2 linked regions of the Salipiger sp. CCB-MM3 genome follow. The protein of the gene in region 2 interacts with the protein of the main gene of each other region in a pairwise test. Links are inferred from orthologs where the notes say so. Each region holds a gene or a part of one and is shown on either strand. Other genes may lie near its edges. The genes, in order: dnaE and dnaQ.

What was found.
Region 1: the proteins of dnaQ (region 2) and dnaE interact in binary tests that used the Escherichia coli proteins (3 or more experiments, as listed by UniProt). The link is inferred for Salipiger sp. CCB-MM3 from one-to-one orthologs.

What each region holds. Positions count from the first base shown.
Region 1 is NZ_CP014596.1:757,030-765,650, forward strand. Bases 2,862-6,936 are described here. They hold dnaE (DNA polymerase III subunit alpha), read right to left. Parts: upstream 6,560-6,936; coding sequence 3,062-6,559; downstream 2,862-3,061. Other genes in these bases: AYJ57_RS17280 (hypothetical protein), read right to left, coding at 2,862-2,910; AYJ57_RS17290 (alpha/beta hydrolase), read left to right, coding at 6,799-6,936. In the rest of the region: AYJ57_RS17265 (hypothetical protein), read right to left, coding at 1-677; AYJ57_RS17275 (SlyX family protein), read left to right, coding at 1,908-2,114; more of AYJ57_RS17280, read right to left, coding at 2,137-2,861; more of AYJ57_RS17290, read left to right, coding at 6,937-7,683; xdhA (xanthine dehydrogenase small subunit), read left to right, coding at 7,924-8,621. UniProt on the Escherichia coli protein: DNA polymerase III is a complex, multichain enzyme responsible for most of the replicative synthesis in bacteria. This DNA polymerase also exhibits 3' to 5' exonuclease activity. The alpha chain is the DNA polymerase catalytic subunit.
Region 2 is NZ_CP014595.1:1,596,871-1,604,415, forward strand. The notes cover bases 1,796-4,794. They hold dnaQ (DNA polymerase III subunit epsilon), read left to right. Parts: upstream 1,796-2,948; coding sequence 2,949-3,641; downstream 3,642-4,794. Other genes in these bases: AYJ57_RS07715 (shikimate dehydrogenase), read left to right, coding at 1,796-2,366; coaE (dephospho-CoA kinase), read left to right, coding at 2,366-2,956; secB (protein-export chaperone SecB), read right to left, coding at 3,658-4,179; AYJ57_RS07735 (FxsA family protein), read right to left, coding at 4,233-4,763. Outside these bases: transcription termination factor Rho, read right to left, coding at 1-412; AYJ57_RS07710 (Maf family protein), read left to right, coding at 940-1,539; more of AYJ57_RS07715, read left to right, coding at 1,536-1,795; AYJ57_RS07740 (Tim44/TimA family putative adaptor protein), read left to right, coding at 4,869-5,528; mltA (murein transglycosylase A), read left to right, coding at 5,525-6,595; AYJ57_RS07750 (Smr/MutS family protein), read left to right, coding at 6,592-7,200; idi (isopentenyl-diphosphate Delta-isomerase), read right to left, coding at 7,218-7,545. UniProt on the Escherichia coli protein: DNA polymerase III is a complex, multichain enzyme responsible for most of the replicative synthesis in bacteria. The epsilon subunit contain the editing function and is a proofreading 3'-5' exonuclease.

The sequences.
Region 1 (8,621 bases), on a different replicon or contig from region 2:
AAGTCGCCGCGCAATAGGAACTGCGTGTCGATCCCCGGCGTGTCGAGCAGCGTCTGAACGGCTTTGGCGCGCAGAAACTTGTAGCGGTAACTCTTGCGCAGAGGCGCCGAATAACCGCTCATCCGGCGCTCGGACAGTCGCGGGAGCGAGGTGCGCGCGAACTGGATCGCCCGTGTTTTGACGCGGGGCCGCGTGACTTGGCCACAAAAGCCGATCGACGGGCTCTGCTGCTTCTCGCGCAGAGGGGCGGGGCCGCTCATGTGATCGGGAACCCATGCGGGAAGGCCAAACTCATTCGAGCGGCGCTTTCCTTCAACCGTCGGCGTGAACAAAAGCGCGTTGGGCGCGGGAAACTTGTAGTCGAAGTCGCGCTCGTGAAAGACGATGACCTGCTTGCCCGCATCGGCGGCCTTTTGGGCAAATTGCAGGGCAACTTCGGTGGTGCCATCGGCAAGGTAGCGGTGCCATGTGCTGGGCAGCACGGCAAATTGTGCGTCGTCCATCGTGTCGGCAAGTTCGAAATAGCCCGGCCCGTTTGCCTTATAGGCGTCGAACACATTGGTGCCCTCGGACCAGAACGCCGATTCCTCTTTGCCGAGGAAGGGGATGAGCATCGCGCAGTGCATTTGGTTTACGGGGGAGGCGTATTCAGGATCGGTAAAAAGTCTCAGACGCATGAAAACTCCGGTTGATACAATGCCGCCGCCGGGACGGGGGTCCTGAAAAATAAGTTGCAGTAGTCAAATCTGTGGAGATGGCTAAAATGAGCCTTATCAGAGAAAGTTAAGTGAGCTCGTTCGAGTTGGCAAGCGTTCCACGTGCTGGCCTGTCAGGGTCAGGATTCGTAACAAGTAGATGAGGGTTGCCACGAGCGCGATGGCCGAAATGAGAACTTACGGGCATCGGCATAGCGGGGCGCAACGCGTCTCCAGTCCTTGAGCCTGCGGATCATGATCTCAATCCGGTTGCTGCGCTAATACCGGCCCCAATAACATTTGATCGGGGTGCTTGCGCTGCTTGCGCACGCGGCGAAGGCGCGTATCCCTTTGACTTGTGTCTTGCGACTCTCCTTGGCCCCAATCGGCTTCATAGCCGTGAGCCCCGAGCAGCGAATCGACATCTGGATGCCTGTCGCAAAGCGCCCGCGCACCAACGTAGTCGCTCAGCTGTCCTGCCGTGACGAACAGGTTGAGGGGACGCGCCCCTGCCTGTTTCATAGGGCCTGCAGCTTCGTGTTCATCCCGCCCTTGGTCCGTAATCACGTCGCCGCGACCCCCTTTTTGGGCGCCCAGACCGGATGACGTTCGGTGAGCCTTCGGTTGGGTAACGTCAATAATCACGGTCTTCTTCTTGCGATGTCCGGCAGCGAGTCCTGTCATCGTCTTCGCGAAAATGCCTTTGTCCCCCCAACGGTTCCAGCGGTTGTAGAGCGTGTTGTTGGGGGCATAATCCTTAGGCGCATATCGCCAGCGCAACCCATTGCAGTTGATTAAGATAATCCCACTCAGGACACGCCGATCATCGACGCGCGGCTTGCTGTGGGACTTCGGGTGGTATGGCTCCAGTCGCGCCATCTGCGCATCGCTCAGCCAGAAGAGATTTGACACATATCACCGCTCTGTTTTCGTACGGTGAGTCGTGCCCCTTCGCCGCAATCAGTGGGTCCCGAGCCTAGCGAAGAAGGCTTCCGCGATACACGGGGCCATTCAGCCAAAGCCTGTGCGGAAAACCACGTGGCAATGACGAAAGCGCGGGCGAAGCTGCTCGGCCTTGCGGCCGCACACAGGGGCAAAGTGCCGCCCCCTTCCTCTTCGTGACTTGCCCCTCCCGCCCATGGACTCCGCCGGTCTCTCTGCCTATCTGCAGCCGAAAGGAAACCGCCACCATTTGCCGAAGGAGGCGCTGCCATGTCGCAAGAACTGGAAAGCCTGCAGGAACGCATCGCGCATCTTCTGCGCGCGGTGGATGATCTGTCCGAGACCGTGGCGCGGCAGGACAAGGACATCGCCCTGCTGCAATATCGGGTGCAGATGCTGCTCGAACGCGAGGCCGAGCGCGAGACCGACGGTGGCGGCGGCGTGGTCATCGGCGACGAAAGGCCGCCGCACTACTAAGCACGACTGAACACCGCGCGGCTCAGTGCCGTTCGAGCGCGACCACCTGCCCATCGTGCAGCAGCATGTTCACATATGAGGCGCTGCCGAAGGTCGGATAGACGCTGAGGAAGGCGGTATCGCGCGCCAGCCGGGTCATCGCGCGGCCACAGGGCTTGCCGCTGGAGACGCGGCAGACCTCGGCCTTCACCGTCTCATAGGCACCCTCCACCGGCCCGCTCGGCAGCGTCTGTCCCGCCAGCCCATAGCGCAGTTCTTCATGCAACTGCGGCGCGCCAAAGAGCGCCAGCGCGCCGGTCACCTGCCGCGCGCAGCCATCGTCGAAGCCGGTGATATAAAGCGCCCGCGCCGCGGTGGTGCCGGGGCGGCTGTCATAAAGCACATAGCCGCGGCGGTTCTCGGGGTATTGCGCCACCGGAACGCCAAGCTGCCGGCCCGGCACGCCGCAGACCCGCGCGATCTCGCCGTAGGGCAGGGCGGTGCCAAAGGGCACCTGCTGCGCATCCGGCCCGCTGCCCGCCTTTGCAGCGCTGGCCCTGCCGCCGAGCCAGCCAAGCAGCCCGCCCTGCGGCGCCGTTTGCGCGCGGCGCGCGGGGGTCTGTGTGCTTTCCAGAAATCCACCGTCTTCGGTCAGTTCGGCCTCCGAAGGCAGCGCGGCGCTCTCCCCAGCGTCCTCGGCCAGCTCGACCTCGGACAGGCGCGGCACGTCGCGCGTCTCGCTGCAGGCGGCCAGCGCCGCCAGTGCAAGGCCGCAGCCAAGGCCTCCGAAGCGTGAAGTCAGGGCAGGGCGGTGCAAGAGGATCTCCCGGCTGAGGTCTGGCGAAGGTGTTTCGGAGGCCATCACGGCGCCGCAAACGTTAACCTTCGTTTAACCTTTGGCCGGGGCCAAATCTACAAACCCTTTGTGCCGCGCGGAAAATCGGCGGCGCTGCGCCGAGGGCCGGGGCTCAGAAGTCCTCGACCGCCAGCACCCCGCCCAGTGATTTCACCGCGCCCTTGATCTCGGGCGTCACCGGGAAGTCCTGCTGCAGGTCCATCTCGACCTCGCCGGGCAGCCCGTTGTCGGCAAGGCAGAGCCGGATCGGCCCGCGCCCGGCCTTGGGCATCTGTTCGGCGGCGCGGCTCAGCACCGAAGCGATCTGGTTGATTGCGCCCGCGCCCTCGATCCAGATCTTCAGCCCAGTCGCCCCTGCGCCCGCAACCACCTGCTCGACCGGCCCCACCGAGCGCGCCAGCAGCTTGAGCTGGTCGCTCTCCATCGTGGCCTCGACGGTGATCACCACCTTCGAGCCGGTCTCGAGAAACTCGCGGCTCTTCTCCAGCGTCTCAGAGAACAGCGTCACCTCATAGGCGCCCGTGGGATCCGACAACTGCGCAAAGGCAAAGCGGTTGCCCTTGGCCGATTTGCGCTCCTGCCGCCCGGCGACGACGCCCGCCAGCTTGGCGATGCACGGACCGCCGCGCGCCTTGTTGGTCGCCTCCTCGAGGGTCATCACGTCGCGCCGCTTCAGCGCGGGCATGTAATCGTCAAGAGGGTGGCCCGAGAGGTAAAAGCCGATGGCCTTGAACTCTTCCGACAGCCGCTCTGCGGGCAGCCAGTCGGGCACCGGCGAAAGCCGCGGCTCCGGCAGGTCATCCCCGGCCTCGCCGAACAGCGAGACCTGCGCCGACGCCTTCTGCTCGTGGATCGCGGCAGAATAGGCGACCAGCGCATCGAGACTGTCGAACACCCGGCGGCGGTTCTTGTCGAGCTGATCGAAGACACCGGCGCGCGCCATCATCTCCATCGGGCGCTTGCCGACGCGCTTCAGATCGACCCGCCGCGCCACGTCAAAGAGCGTGGTGAAGGGGGTATCGCCGCGCCCCTCGACCACCAGCCGCATGGCATCAAGGCCGACGTTCTTCAGCGCGCCAAGCGCATAGACCAGCTCGCCCTCGACCACGTCGAAGCTCGCCTGCGAGCGGTTGATGCAGGGCGGCACATAGGGCAGCTTCAGCCCGTTCTTCGTCTCGTCGAAATAGACGGCGAGCTTGTCGGTGAGGTGGATATCGCAGTTCATGACGCCTGCCATGAACTCCACCGGGTGGTTCGCCTTCAGCCAAGCGGTCTGGTAGGACACCACCGCATAGGCCGCCGCGTGCGATTTGTTGAAACCGTAGTTGGCGAATTTCTCCAGAAGGTCGAAGACCTCGGTGGCCTTCTTCTTGTCGACGCCGTTCTCAGCCGCGCCCTTCTCGAATTTCGGACGCTCGGCGTCCATCGCCTCCTTGATCTTCTTGCCCATGGCGCGGCGCAGCAGGTCGGCGCCGCCGAGCGAGTAGCCCGCCATCTCCTGCGCGATCTGCATCACCTGTTCCTGATAGACGATGATGCCCTGCGTCTCGGCAAGGATGTGGTCGATCGAAGGGTGCACCGAGGTGATCTCGCGCAGCCCGTTCTTGACTTCGCAATAGACCGGGATGTTCTCCATCGGGCCGGGGCGGTAGAGCGCCACGAGCGCCACGATGTCCTCGATACAGGTGGGCTTCATGCGCTTGAGGGCATCCATCATGCCCGAGCTTTCCACCTGGAACACCGCCACCGTCTTGGCCGCCGAGTAGAGCTCGTAAGTCTTCTCGTCATCCAGCGGGATGAGGTTCATCTGGTTTTCCGCGCCCTCGGGCGGATCGTAAAGCTCTGCGCCATCGGCGGCGACATGGATCGGGCGCCCCGACTTCAGGATCAGGTTCACCGCGTTTTGGATCACCGTCAGCGTCTTGAGGCCAAGGAAGTCGAACTTCACCAGACCCGCCTGTTCCACCCATTTCATGTTGAACTGGGTGGCAGGCATGTCCGAGCGCGGATCCTGATAGAGCGGCACCAGCTGATCCAGCGGCCGGTCGCCGATCACCACGCCCGCGGCGTGGGTCGAGGCGTTCCGCAGCAGCCCCTCGACCTGCTGGCCATAGGTCAGCAGCCGGTCGACGACCTCTTCGTTGCGGGCCTCTTCACGCAGCCGCGGCTCATCCTGCAGCGCCTTCTCGATAGAGACGGGTTTGACGCCCTCTACGGGGATCATCTTCGACAGCCGGTCGACCTGCCCATAGGGCATCTGCAGCACCCGGCCCACGTCGCGCACGGCGGCCTTGGACAGCAGCGCGCCGAAGGTGATGATCTGCCCCACTTTGTCGCGCCCGTATTTCTCCTGCACGTAGCGGATCGTTTCCTCGCGCCGGTCCATGCAGAAGTCGATGTCGAAGTCGGGCATCGACACACGTTCGGGGTTGAGGAAGCGCTCGAACAGCAGCGAGTAGCGCAGCGGGTCGAGGTCGGTGATGGTCAGCGCATAGGCAACCAGCGAGCCCGCGCCCGAGCCGCGGCCCGGACCGATGGGAATGTCGTTGTCCTTGGACCATTTGATGAAGTCGGCAACGATCAGGAAGTAGCCGGGAAAGCCCATGCCCTCGATGATGCCAAGCTCGAAGTCGAGCCGCTTCTGGTATTCCTCGACCGAGACCGCATGCGGGATCACCGCCAGACGCGCCTGCAGGCCCTCATTGGCCTGCCGCCGCAGTTCCTCGACCTCGTCGTCGGCGAACTTCGGCAAGATCGGATCGCGGCGATAGGCCATGAAGGCGCAGCGCTTGGCGATCTCGACGGTGTTCTCGATGGCCTCGGGCAGGTCGGCGAAAAGCGTCGCCATCTCCTGCGGGCTCTTGAGGTAGTGCTGCGACGTCAGGCGGCGGCGCGGCTCTTGCTGGTCGACATAGGCCCCCTCGGAAATACAGATCAGCGCGTCATGCGCCTCATACATCTCGGCCTTGGGGAAATAGACGTCGTTGGTGGCGACCAGCGGCAGGCCCATCTCATAGGCCATCTCCACATGGCCGCGCTCGGCGATGCGTTCCTCTGGCGGCAGGCCGTTCTCTCCGGGGTGGCGCTGCAACTCCACATAAAGCCGGTCGTCGTAAATCTGATGCAGCCGGGTCAGCAGCGTCTGCGCCGCGGCGCGGTGGTTCTCGCGCAGGTGACGGCCAATGGGGCCGTCGGGGCCACCCGAAAGGCAGATCAGCCCCGCGCCATAGGTCTCGAGCTCCTCCAGCGTCACATGCGCCTCCTGCCCGTCGCCGCGCAGGTAGAGGCAGGAGTTGAGCTTCATCAGGTTCTCGTAGCCGCGCTCGTTCTGCGCCAGCAGCACGATGGGGGCGGGGCTCTTGGGCTTTTCACCCGGAACCGGCTCGACATAGCGCAGATCGACCTGACAGCCGATGATCGGCTGCACGCCAGCGCCGCTGGCGGTCACCGAAAACTCCAGCGCCGAAAAGAGGTTGTTGGTGTCCGTCACCGCCACGGCGGGCATTTCCATGGCCTCGCAGAGGCCCGGCAGCTTCTTCAGCCGCACGGCCCCTTCAAGCAGGGAGTATTCGGTATGGACGCGGAGGTGGATGAATCGGGGATCGCTCATGACGGCAGAGTATTGCGCCCGTGCGCCGCGCGAAAGAGCCGCCGTGGCCGCGACGCCGAACTTTGACCGGGTGGTGCCAAAGGCGCTCCCAGAGGCGTTGCCTCAAATCGGTTATGCAACCCCACATTTGCGCAAACTTCCCGCCTCATTTCGGGCGAAATGATTTGCGACACTGCCGCTGTTGGCGCAATCAATTTGACGCGATACCCAGTGAGTGACGAGTGACGGTGAAGAACGCGATGGCAGGTTACGAGGTGCAGGGCGCGCAGGCGCAGCCAGCGTCCGCCGTCGCGCCCGATGTGCCGGTGACTGGGCGCAGACGTCAGGCGCTAGCGCTGGCCGCGCGGCTGCTTCCGGGGCTGACCGGACGGTTCCTTGCTGGCCGTTACATGAGTTCCCCATCCTATCTCGATCCCGAAAAGACCCGCAGTGAGGCGCGGCTGCTGCCGCTCGGGAAAGACATGGCGGTGCTGCGCTACCCTGCGTCGGGTAAGGCTGCTGCGACACGGCGGGTGCTGATCGTGCCGGGCCATGACGGGCACGCGCGGCAGTTCGTCCGGCTGGTGGCCAGCCTGCGCCGCAGCGGGGCGCAAGTCGATCTGCTGGTGCTGCCCGGCCATCTGCGCGAAGGCCGCACGCGCTGCGGGTTGGTCGAGATTGTCCGGGCGATCCACCAATGTGGCGACAGCCACGGCCCCTATGACGCGGTTGCGGCGCATTGCGTTTCGGCCAGCGGGCTGCTCTTCGCCATGGCCGAAGGATTTTCCTGCCCACGGTTCGCGCTGATCTCGACGCCGGTGGACCTGATGAAGCTGATGCGGCTCGGGGCCTCGCAATATGGCATCTCGGGGCGCTGCCTCGCGGCCTTCGAGCGCCGGGTGAGCCAGCTTTGCGGACCCCACCGGCCCGACACCCCGTGGCGCTCTTTGGTGGACGCGCGGACCGAGCCTGCGCTGGTGCTGCATGCGCGGCATGATTTCGCCGCGCCATCCGCCGACGCCCGCGAACTCGCGCAGGCCCTGCCCAAAGCACAGCTGGACCTTCTCGAGCAGGGCGATCACAACTCGATCCTCGGCATGACCTCGGCGATCCGCACTCTCACAGAGTTTCTGATGCGCCCCTGATCAACGCATAGCCTTAAATTTATGCAAAGTGCCCGCGAATACGGCAAATCACCGTGATTTCTGGGGGAATTCAACGCAGCTTTGCGCGGCGTTGCCTGCGAAACGGGCAGTTTTTCCTTGCCAAGCGCGAAGCGCCGCGCCTAGCCTTACGTCCAAAGCGATAATAATCCGCGCGCTTTCTACGCCGCATCGAGAGCGCGCAGCGGGGATGTGATCATGGTAAGGCGGCAGGTCATCAACATGGACATCTCCTTTCTTCTGAACGGGGAAAAGGTCGTGCTGCGCGACGTCTGCCCGACGCGCACGGCGCTCGACTGGCTGCGCGAAGAACGCGGGCTGCGCGGCACCAAGGAAGGCTGCAACGAAGGCGACTGCGGCGCCTGCACGGTGATGGTCACCGACGCGCAGGGCTCGCGTGCGGTCAACGCCTGCATCCTCTTCCTGCCGCAGCTCGACGGCAAGGCGCTGCGCACGGTCGAGGGCATCGCGGGCCCCGATGGCACGCCGCACCCGGTGCAGCAGGCGATGGTCGATCACCACGGCTCGCAATGCGGCTTCTGCACGCCGGGTTTCGTGGTTTCCATGGCCACCGCCCATCTCAACGGCGATACCGGGCATGATGACGCGCTGGCGGGCAACCTCTGCCGCTGCACCGGCTACGCGCCGATCATCCGCGCCGCCGAGGCCGCCGAAAGCGCGCCCGTGCCGGATTGGATGGCCGACCGGGACTTCCTCTTGGCGCAAATATCCTCGGGGGGGCTCGGCACCGCCGAGCGGGGGGCAGACGGCCCCCCTCCGGCAGTGGCAGCCCCCGAGAGCGCGGACGAGCTGGCGCGCCTCTACGAACAGACCCCCGATGCCACACTGGTGGCGGGCGCCACCGACGTCGGCCTCTGGGTCACCAAGAAGCTGCGCGAGCTTGATCAGGTGATCTTCCT
Region 2 (7,545 bases):
GACGGGCGCGTTCCGGGTCTTCGAAGTTGATCGCAGAGACGTCGACCAGCGCGAAGTAGCGCTCTTCATTGTCGGGTGCTCGGATCTCGCCTTCGATGGTGTCGCCGGTGCGCAGCGAATACTTCCGGATCATCTCGGGCGAGACATAGATGTCATCGGGACCCGGCAGATAGTTTGCCTCGGGCGAGCGAAGGAAGCCAAAGCCGTCCTGCAGCACCTCAAGAACGCCGTCGCCGAAGATGGTCCAACCCTCATCCGCACGCTCGCGGAGAATTTGGAACATCATCTCGCCTTTACGCATGGTCGAGGCGTTCTCGATGTCGAGCTCTTCGGCCATGGCGAGGAGATCTTTCGGGCTTTGCGCCTTCAGATCGGACAGGTTCAGCCGTTCAGTGCTTTCGGCACTTGTCATGCAGTCCTCCGGGCCGCGGTCGGCCGTTCTTTGTCATGTCTTTCGGGAAGATCCCACCCGGACGGGTGTTGAGAGAATGCCTATCCCCTCCCCCCGTCGAAGTCAATTCCCGGCGGCGGGTCTGGGCGGGGCCCGGTCTCTCTCAATTTAAAGAAAGAAAAAAGAGAGATGATTTTGTTTTTAGGGGAGCCCCAGACCGGTGGATCAAATGGTTCAGGGGCTTTCGTCCACGTGGAGAGATCCTGTGGATAGATCTGCGGAGATCCCTTGGCGCAGTTTTGGAGGAATCGGCCTTTGGATCAACGCAGCAAGGGATCTCTCGGGGTTTTGCTTCATTGTGGAAAGATCTTAAACAGGTGGTCGTCCACGAGCTTCTCCACAGCGAGGAGTTTTCCAAACCCACAGACTCAGGAATCACCGTGGAACATCGTGAAACCGGAGAGATCTCCCCAGCCTTGAAACTGCGGACGATTTTCCCCAGAAGCTTCCTCTGACAAAGACCCAAGGCTGCGAACAGGTTTATCCACATGAGTCTTCCGCTCATCCTCGCCTCCGGCTCGCAAATCCGCGCCGAACTGCTCCGTGCGGCGGGCGTTTCCTTTGGAATCGAGGTCGCGCGCGTCGATGAAGAGTCGATTCGCGACTCACTTCTCGCGGAAGGCGCTCCGCCGCGCGATGTGGCCGACGCTCTGGCCGAGTATAAGGCGCGCAAAGCCTCCGACAAAAATCCCGGCGCGCTGGTGCTGGGCTGCGATCAGGTGCTGAGCTGCAACGGCACGCTCTATTCCAAGCCGCGCAGCCCCGAAGAAGCCCGCGCGCAGCTGATGGAGTTGCGGGGCCAGCGGCTCAGCCTGCTGTCGGCTGCGGTGATCTATGAAAACGCCGAGCCGGTCTGGCGCCATGTGGGTGTGGCGCGGCTGCGGATGCGCGAGTTTTCCGAAGCGTATCTCGACGACTATATAGAGCGAAACTGGGAAAGCCTGCGTAGCTCCGTCGGCGGCTTCAAGCTGGAGGAAGAGGGCGTGCGCCTGTTTGCCAGCATCGAGGGCAGTCATTTCACCATTCTCGGCCTGCCTCTGCTCGAGCTTCTGGCCTTTTTGCAGGTACGGGGGATCATTGCCGGATGACCGACCACAAGATTCCGCTCGCGGGCGTCATCGGCTCGCCCATCGCGCATTCCCGCTCGCCGCTGCTGCACGGCCACTGGCTGAAGCGCTACGGGCTGCCGGGGCATTACATCCCGATGGATGTGCCCGCCGCCAAACTGGCCGAGACGCTTCGGCTGCTGCCGCAGATCGGGTTCGTTGGGGTGAACATCACCATTCCGCATAAAGAGCGGGTGATGGAGATCGCCGATGTGGTTTCGGACCGGGCGACGCTGATCGGTGCGGCCAACACGCTGACCTTCCGCGACGACGGCAGCATCTATGCGGACAACACCGACGGCTACGGCTTTATCGAGAACCTGCGTCAGAGCGCGCCCGACTGGCAGGCGGCCAGCGGCCCGGCCGTGGTGCTGGGTGCAGGCGGCGCTTCGCGGGCGGTGATCGCCTCGCTGCTCGATGCGGGGGTGCCCAAGCTCTATCTCAGCAACCGGACCCGGACGCGGGCCGAAGCTCTGCGCGAGGATTTTGGCCAGCGCGTGCATGTGGTGGACTGGGTCCGTGCGGGCAATGTGCTCGAAGACGCGGCGACGGTGGTCAACACAAGCTCGCTTGGCATGGTCGGCAAGCCGGAACTGCGGGTGCCGCTGGATGGTCTGCGTCCCGGAACGCTGGTCACCGACATTGTCTATACCCCGCTCGAGACCCGGCTTTTGCGCATCGGGCGCGAGCTCGGCTGCACTTGCGTCGACGGTCTGGGCATGTTGCTGCATCAGGCGGTGCCCGGTTTTGAGCGCTGGTTCGGCAAGCGCCCGGTGGTCGACGCCGACGCCCGCGCCGCGGTGCTGTGATGCGTTTTCGCCTCGGCCTCACCGGCTCCATCGGCATGGGAAAATCGCAGACCGCGGCCTTCTTCGCCGAGGCGGGTTGCGCGGTCTGGGATGCGGATGCGGCGGTGCATCGGCTCTATGGCGTGGGCGGTGCGGCGGTGGCGCCGATCCAAGAGATCTTTCCGCAGGCAATCAAGGACGGCATGGTTTCACGTGAATCCCTGCGCGAAGTGATTGCTGGGGACCCGGCGGCGCTCAAGCGGATCGAAGAGATCGTGCATCCGCTCGTCCGGCACGACCGTGCGGAGTTTGCCGAAGGGAACGCGGGAAAAATCGGTGTCTTCGACATTCCCCTGCTGTATGAGACCGGTTCCGAGGCCGAGTTTGACGCGGTGGCCTGCGTGACCATCCCGGCAGATGTACAACGCGCGCGGGTTCTGACCCGTGGCACCATGAGCGCCGAGGACCTGGATCGCATTCTTGCGCGGCAAATGCCAAACGACGAAAAATGCGCCCGCGCGGATTTTGTGATCACAACTGACACGCTGGACCACGCGCGCGCGCAGGTTCAGGATGTGCTGAGAGAAATCGAAAGGCGGATCGATGCGTGAGATCGTTCTCGACACTGAAACCACTGGCTTCGAGCCGGAACAGGGCGACCGTATCGTCGAGATCGGCGCGGTCGAGCTTTATAATCACGTGCCGACGGGCAAGGTCTATCACCAGTACATAAACCCCGAACGCTCGATGCCGCAGGAGGCGTTCGAGGTGCACGGGCTGGGCGATGATTTCCTGCGAGACAAGCCTGTGTTTGCCAAAATCGTCGATGAGTTCATTGCCTTCGTCGGCACCGATGCCAAGCTGGTCATTCACAACGCCACGTTCGATGTGAAATTTCTCAATGCCGAGTTGAAATGGGCGAACCGACCGCAGCTTCCGAAAGATTGCGCCATCGACACGCTGATGATCGCGCGCAAGAAATTTCCCGGCTCTCCGGCGTCGCTGGATGCGCTCTGCCGCCGTTTCGGCATCGACAACTCTAGCCGGACGCTGCACGGCGCGCTGCTCGACAGTGAGATTCTGGCGGAAGTCTATCTGGAACTGATCGGTGGCAAGCAGCCGGATCTGGTGCTCGCGCCGGTGTCTTCGGGCCGCAATGCATCCGGCGGGGACGAAGAATGGCGTCCGCAGCGCCGGGCGCAGCCCCTGCCCTCGCGCCTGACCGAAGAAGAAAAGGCGGCTCACGCCGCCTTTGTCGAGAAACTCGGAGAAAACGCGCTGTGGTCGCGGGGCTGACGCCCCGCATCCAAGCTTAGGCGTCGAGCTTGCGCTCTTCGCCAGCCGCCGCAGCAGCCTGCTGACGGCGCGCGATCTCGTTGCGGTAAAGCGCGACGAAATCGATGGTCTCGAGGTTAAGCGGCGGGAAGCCACCGTCACGGGTTACGTCCGACACGATGCGGCGCACGAACGGGAAGAGCATCCGCGGGCACTCGATCAGCAGGAACGGGTGCAGTTGCTCTTGCGGCACGCCTTCGATGTTGAAGACACCGGCGTAATCCAGTTCGAGAAGGAACAGCATGTCGCCGTTCGACTTCGACTTGGACTCGACCTTCAGCTTCAGCACCACTTCGTACTGGTTCTCGGCCGAGCGCTTCTTAGCGTCGAGGTTGACCTGAACCTGAACGTCAGGCTGCACGTCGCCGCTGACACCTTTCTGCGCGAGGATGTTCTCGAAGCTCATGTCGCGCACGAACTGCGCGAGCACGTTCATCTTCACCGGTGCCGGGGTCTGTTCTGCGGCGGCAGCGCCGTTCTCGGTTGCTTCTTCAGCCATGGAAAGCTCCTGTTGGAATTTTGTATACCGAATAGCAGCCCGGGATAGGCGGCTCAATGCTTAGTCCAGCCTGACCCCGGGTGATTGGCACGTTTCGACGGGGGGACCTCGGTATAGTCGCCCTCGATCACATCATCTTCGCGCGGGCCGGGACGATAGCGTTCCGCTTGCGGCCCCTGATGCGCGCCGGGACCGGCCTGCGTGCGCGGCCCCTGCCCACCCATTTCAAAGCGCTGTACCTTGATCCGGGTCGAGATGAACCGCATCACCGCGTCGCGCACCGCCGGGATCAGCAGCGCGAACCCGCAGGCATCGGTAAAGAAACCGGGGGTCAGCAGCAGCGCGCCGGAAAACAGGATCATCGCGCCATGCGCCAGCGGCCGCGTCGGATCCTGCAGCTGCGAGAACGAGTTTTGCAGGTCAGACAACGCCCGCAGCCCTTCGCGCCGCACAAGCGCGGTGCCCAAGATGGCGGTCAGCAGCACGATCATCAGCGTTGGCCAGAGCCCGATAAGCCCCCCGACCTGAATGAACAGTGCAATCTCGATCAGCGGCACTGCGACGAATGCCAGAAAAAGCCACATGGCCTCACTCCTTTTTCGCTGAGCGTGCACCGGTAGACTTGGCGCCGCCCAGTGCCTACATAGGAAGGCACCGATGAATTTTCCATGTTTGCCCATGAGGTGCCGATGAATATGCCGATCGTCCAGCTGCTGGTTCTTGCCGCGATCGCGATCTTTTTGATCCTGCGCCTGCGCAGCGTGCTGGGCACACGCGACGGTTTCGAGAAGCCTCCTGTGCAGGCACCGGCCTCGCGCGATACCGCCCGCCGTGACTTCGAGGTGATCGAAGGCGGACCCGACCACGACATCATCGACCATGTGCCCGAGGGCAGCCCCTCGGCAGAGGCGCTGGCCAAGATGAAGGCGGCTGAGCCGAGCTTCAACGTCGGCGAATTTCTTGGCGGTGCCCGTGGCGCCTATGAGATGATCCTCATGGGGTTCGAGCGCGGCGAGGTCGAGGAACTGAAGCCTTTCCTTGCGCCCGAAGTCTATGACAGCTTTGCCGAGGTGGTCGAAAGCCGCCGTCAGCAGGGTCTGACCATTGAGGCCGAGTTTGTCGGCGTGCGCGAGATGACCCTCGCCGAAGCGACTTTTGACGAGGTCACGAAACTGGCCGAGATCACCGTGCGCTACACCGGCGAGCTGACCTCTGTGGTGAAAGATGCGACCGGAGCAGTCATCGAAGGCAGCCCAACTTCGGTGAAACGTCAGAAGGACGTCTGGACCTATGCCCGTAACATGGGTAGCGACGATCCGAACTGGCAGCTGGTCGCGACCGACGAATGAGGCGCGCGATCCGGGCGGCCGTGCTGACAGGAGCAATGCTGACAGGTGCCATGGCCGCTGCGGAGAGCGAAACCAGCTACGAGATCCTGAGCTTCGGCGATCTCGACGGATGGGCGACGGATGATCATTCCGCCGCCCTTTCGGTTTTTCTGAACACATGTGGCGACATGAACGATCCCGACTGGGGATCGCTCTGCGCTCTGGCCCGAGACACCGATGACGCGCGCGGCTTCTTTGAGTTGCTGTTCCGTCCGGTGCTGATCTCGGGCGCGCCCGAGGATGCCGAGGAAGAAGGCCATGACGGGCTGTTCACCGGCTATTTCGAGCCCGAGCTGAACGGTGCGCTGCAGCCGGACGAGCGCTATGCCTATCCGATCTACAGCCTGCCCCCAGAGATTGGCGAGACCGAGGGGCCGTGGCTGTCGCGCCGCGACATTCTCAGCGGCGACGTGATGAAGGATCGCGGGCTCGAGATCGCTTGGGTCGATGATCCGGTCGAGCTTTTCTTTCTGCAGGTTCAGGGCTCGGGGCGCATTCGTCTGCCCAATGGCCATCATCTGCGCGTCGGTTATGGCGGTGCCAATGGCCACCCCTACCGCTCCATCGGCAAAGAGCTGGTCACCCGCGGCACCTTCGATCTGCATCAGGTGTCGGCGCAGGTGATCAAGACTTGGGTGCGTGAGAACCCCGAGGCCGGGCTGGAGCTGCTCTATCACAATCCCTCTTACGTCTTTTTCCGGGAAGTCAGCGAAGTTCCGGCCGAGCTTGGCCCGCTTGGCGCGATGAACCGCTCGATCACGCCGCTGCGCTCGATCGCGGTCGATCCTGCCTATGTGCCGCTGGGCGCACCGGTGTGGATCGAGAAAGAAGGCGCCGAGCCCATGCACCGGCTGATGATCGCGCAGGACACCGGCTCGGCGATCAAGGGACCGCAGCGCGCTGATATCTTCATGGGTACCGGCGATGAGGCCGGGCGCCGTGCTGGCACGATGAAGGATCCGGGGCGGCTGGTGGTGCTGCTGCCGATCCAGCGCGCCTATGCGCTCTTGCCGGAGTCGGTGCTTTGAGCCGCCGAAAGCTGCGTCCCGACGAGGTGGAACTGTGGGAGATGGTGGCCCGCAGCGCCGAGAAGCTGCCCGGTCGCAAAGTGACGCCCGAGACCCCTGCCCCGAAGTCCGCGAAACCCAAGACCTCCAAGCTGCGCAAACCGCTGCCGCCGCCGCGCGATCCGATGGGCGATTTCGCCCTTGGGGCCCGCGCGCCGAGCCCGGCGGAACGGCATGATTTCTACGCCTCCACTTCGGACCGGCTGGCCAAGGACCCGGTGCGCATGGACGCCAAGGCCTTTGGCCGCCTGAAGCGCGGCAAGCTGCAACCCGAGGCGCGGCTCGACCTGCATGGCATGACGCTGGATCAAGCGCATGGCGAATTGGCGCGGTTCATCCTTGGCGCGCAGCTGCGCGGCTTTCGTCTGGTGCTGGTGATAACCGGCAAGGGCATGCGCGAGGACCCGCATGATCCGATGCCGCGCCGCCGCGGTGTGCTCAAGACGCAGGTGCCGCAATGGCTGCGGATGCCGCCCGTGGGCCAATGCGTGCTGCAAATCTCCGAGGCCCATATCAAGCACGGCGGTGGCGGGGCCTATTACGTCTATCTCAAGCGGCGGCGGTAACGCGGGCCGCCCGTCCCTCAGCCGAGGATCATCTCAGCGTGGTCGGCAAGATAGATGCGCAGCCACGGGGTAAACGCCTCTGGCTCTGCGGCGATGCGGGCGCGCAACGCATCGAGCGACAGCCACTCGGTCTGCATCACTTCCTCGGGGTTCGGCGCGGGCTCGACCCCTGCCCCAACCTCGGCGACATAGATCTCGACCACCTCATGCTCGGTCATGCCGCCCCCCACTTCGGCGCGGTATTCGACCTGCCCGCGGTGTTGCGGCTCCAGCGCCTTCAGCCCAAGCTCTTCATCGAGCCGCCGAATGGCGCAGTCGCGTGGCTCTTCGCCCCAATGCGGATGG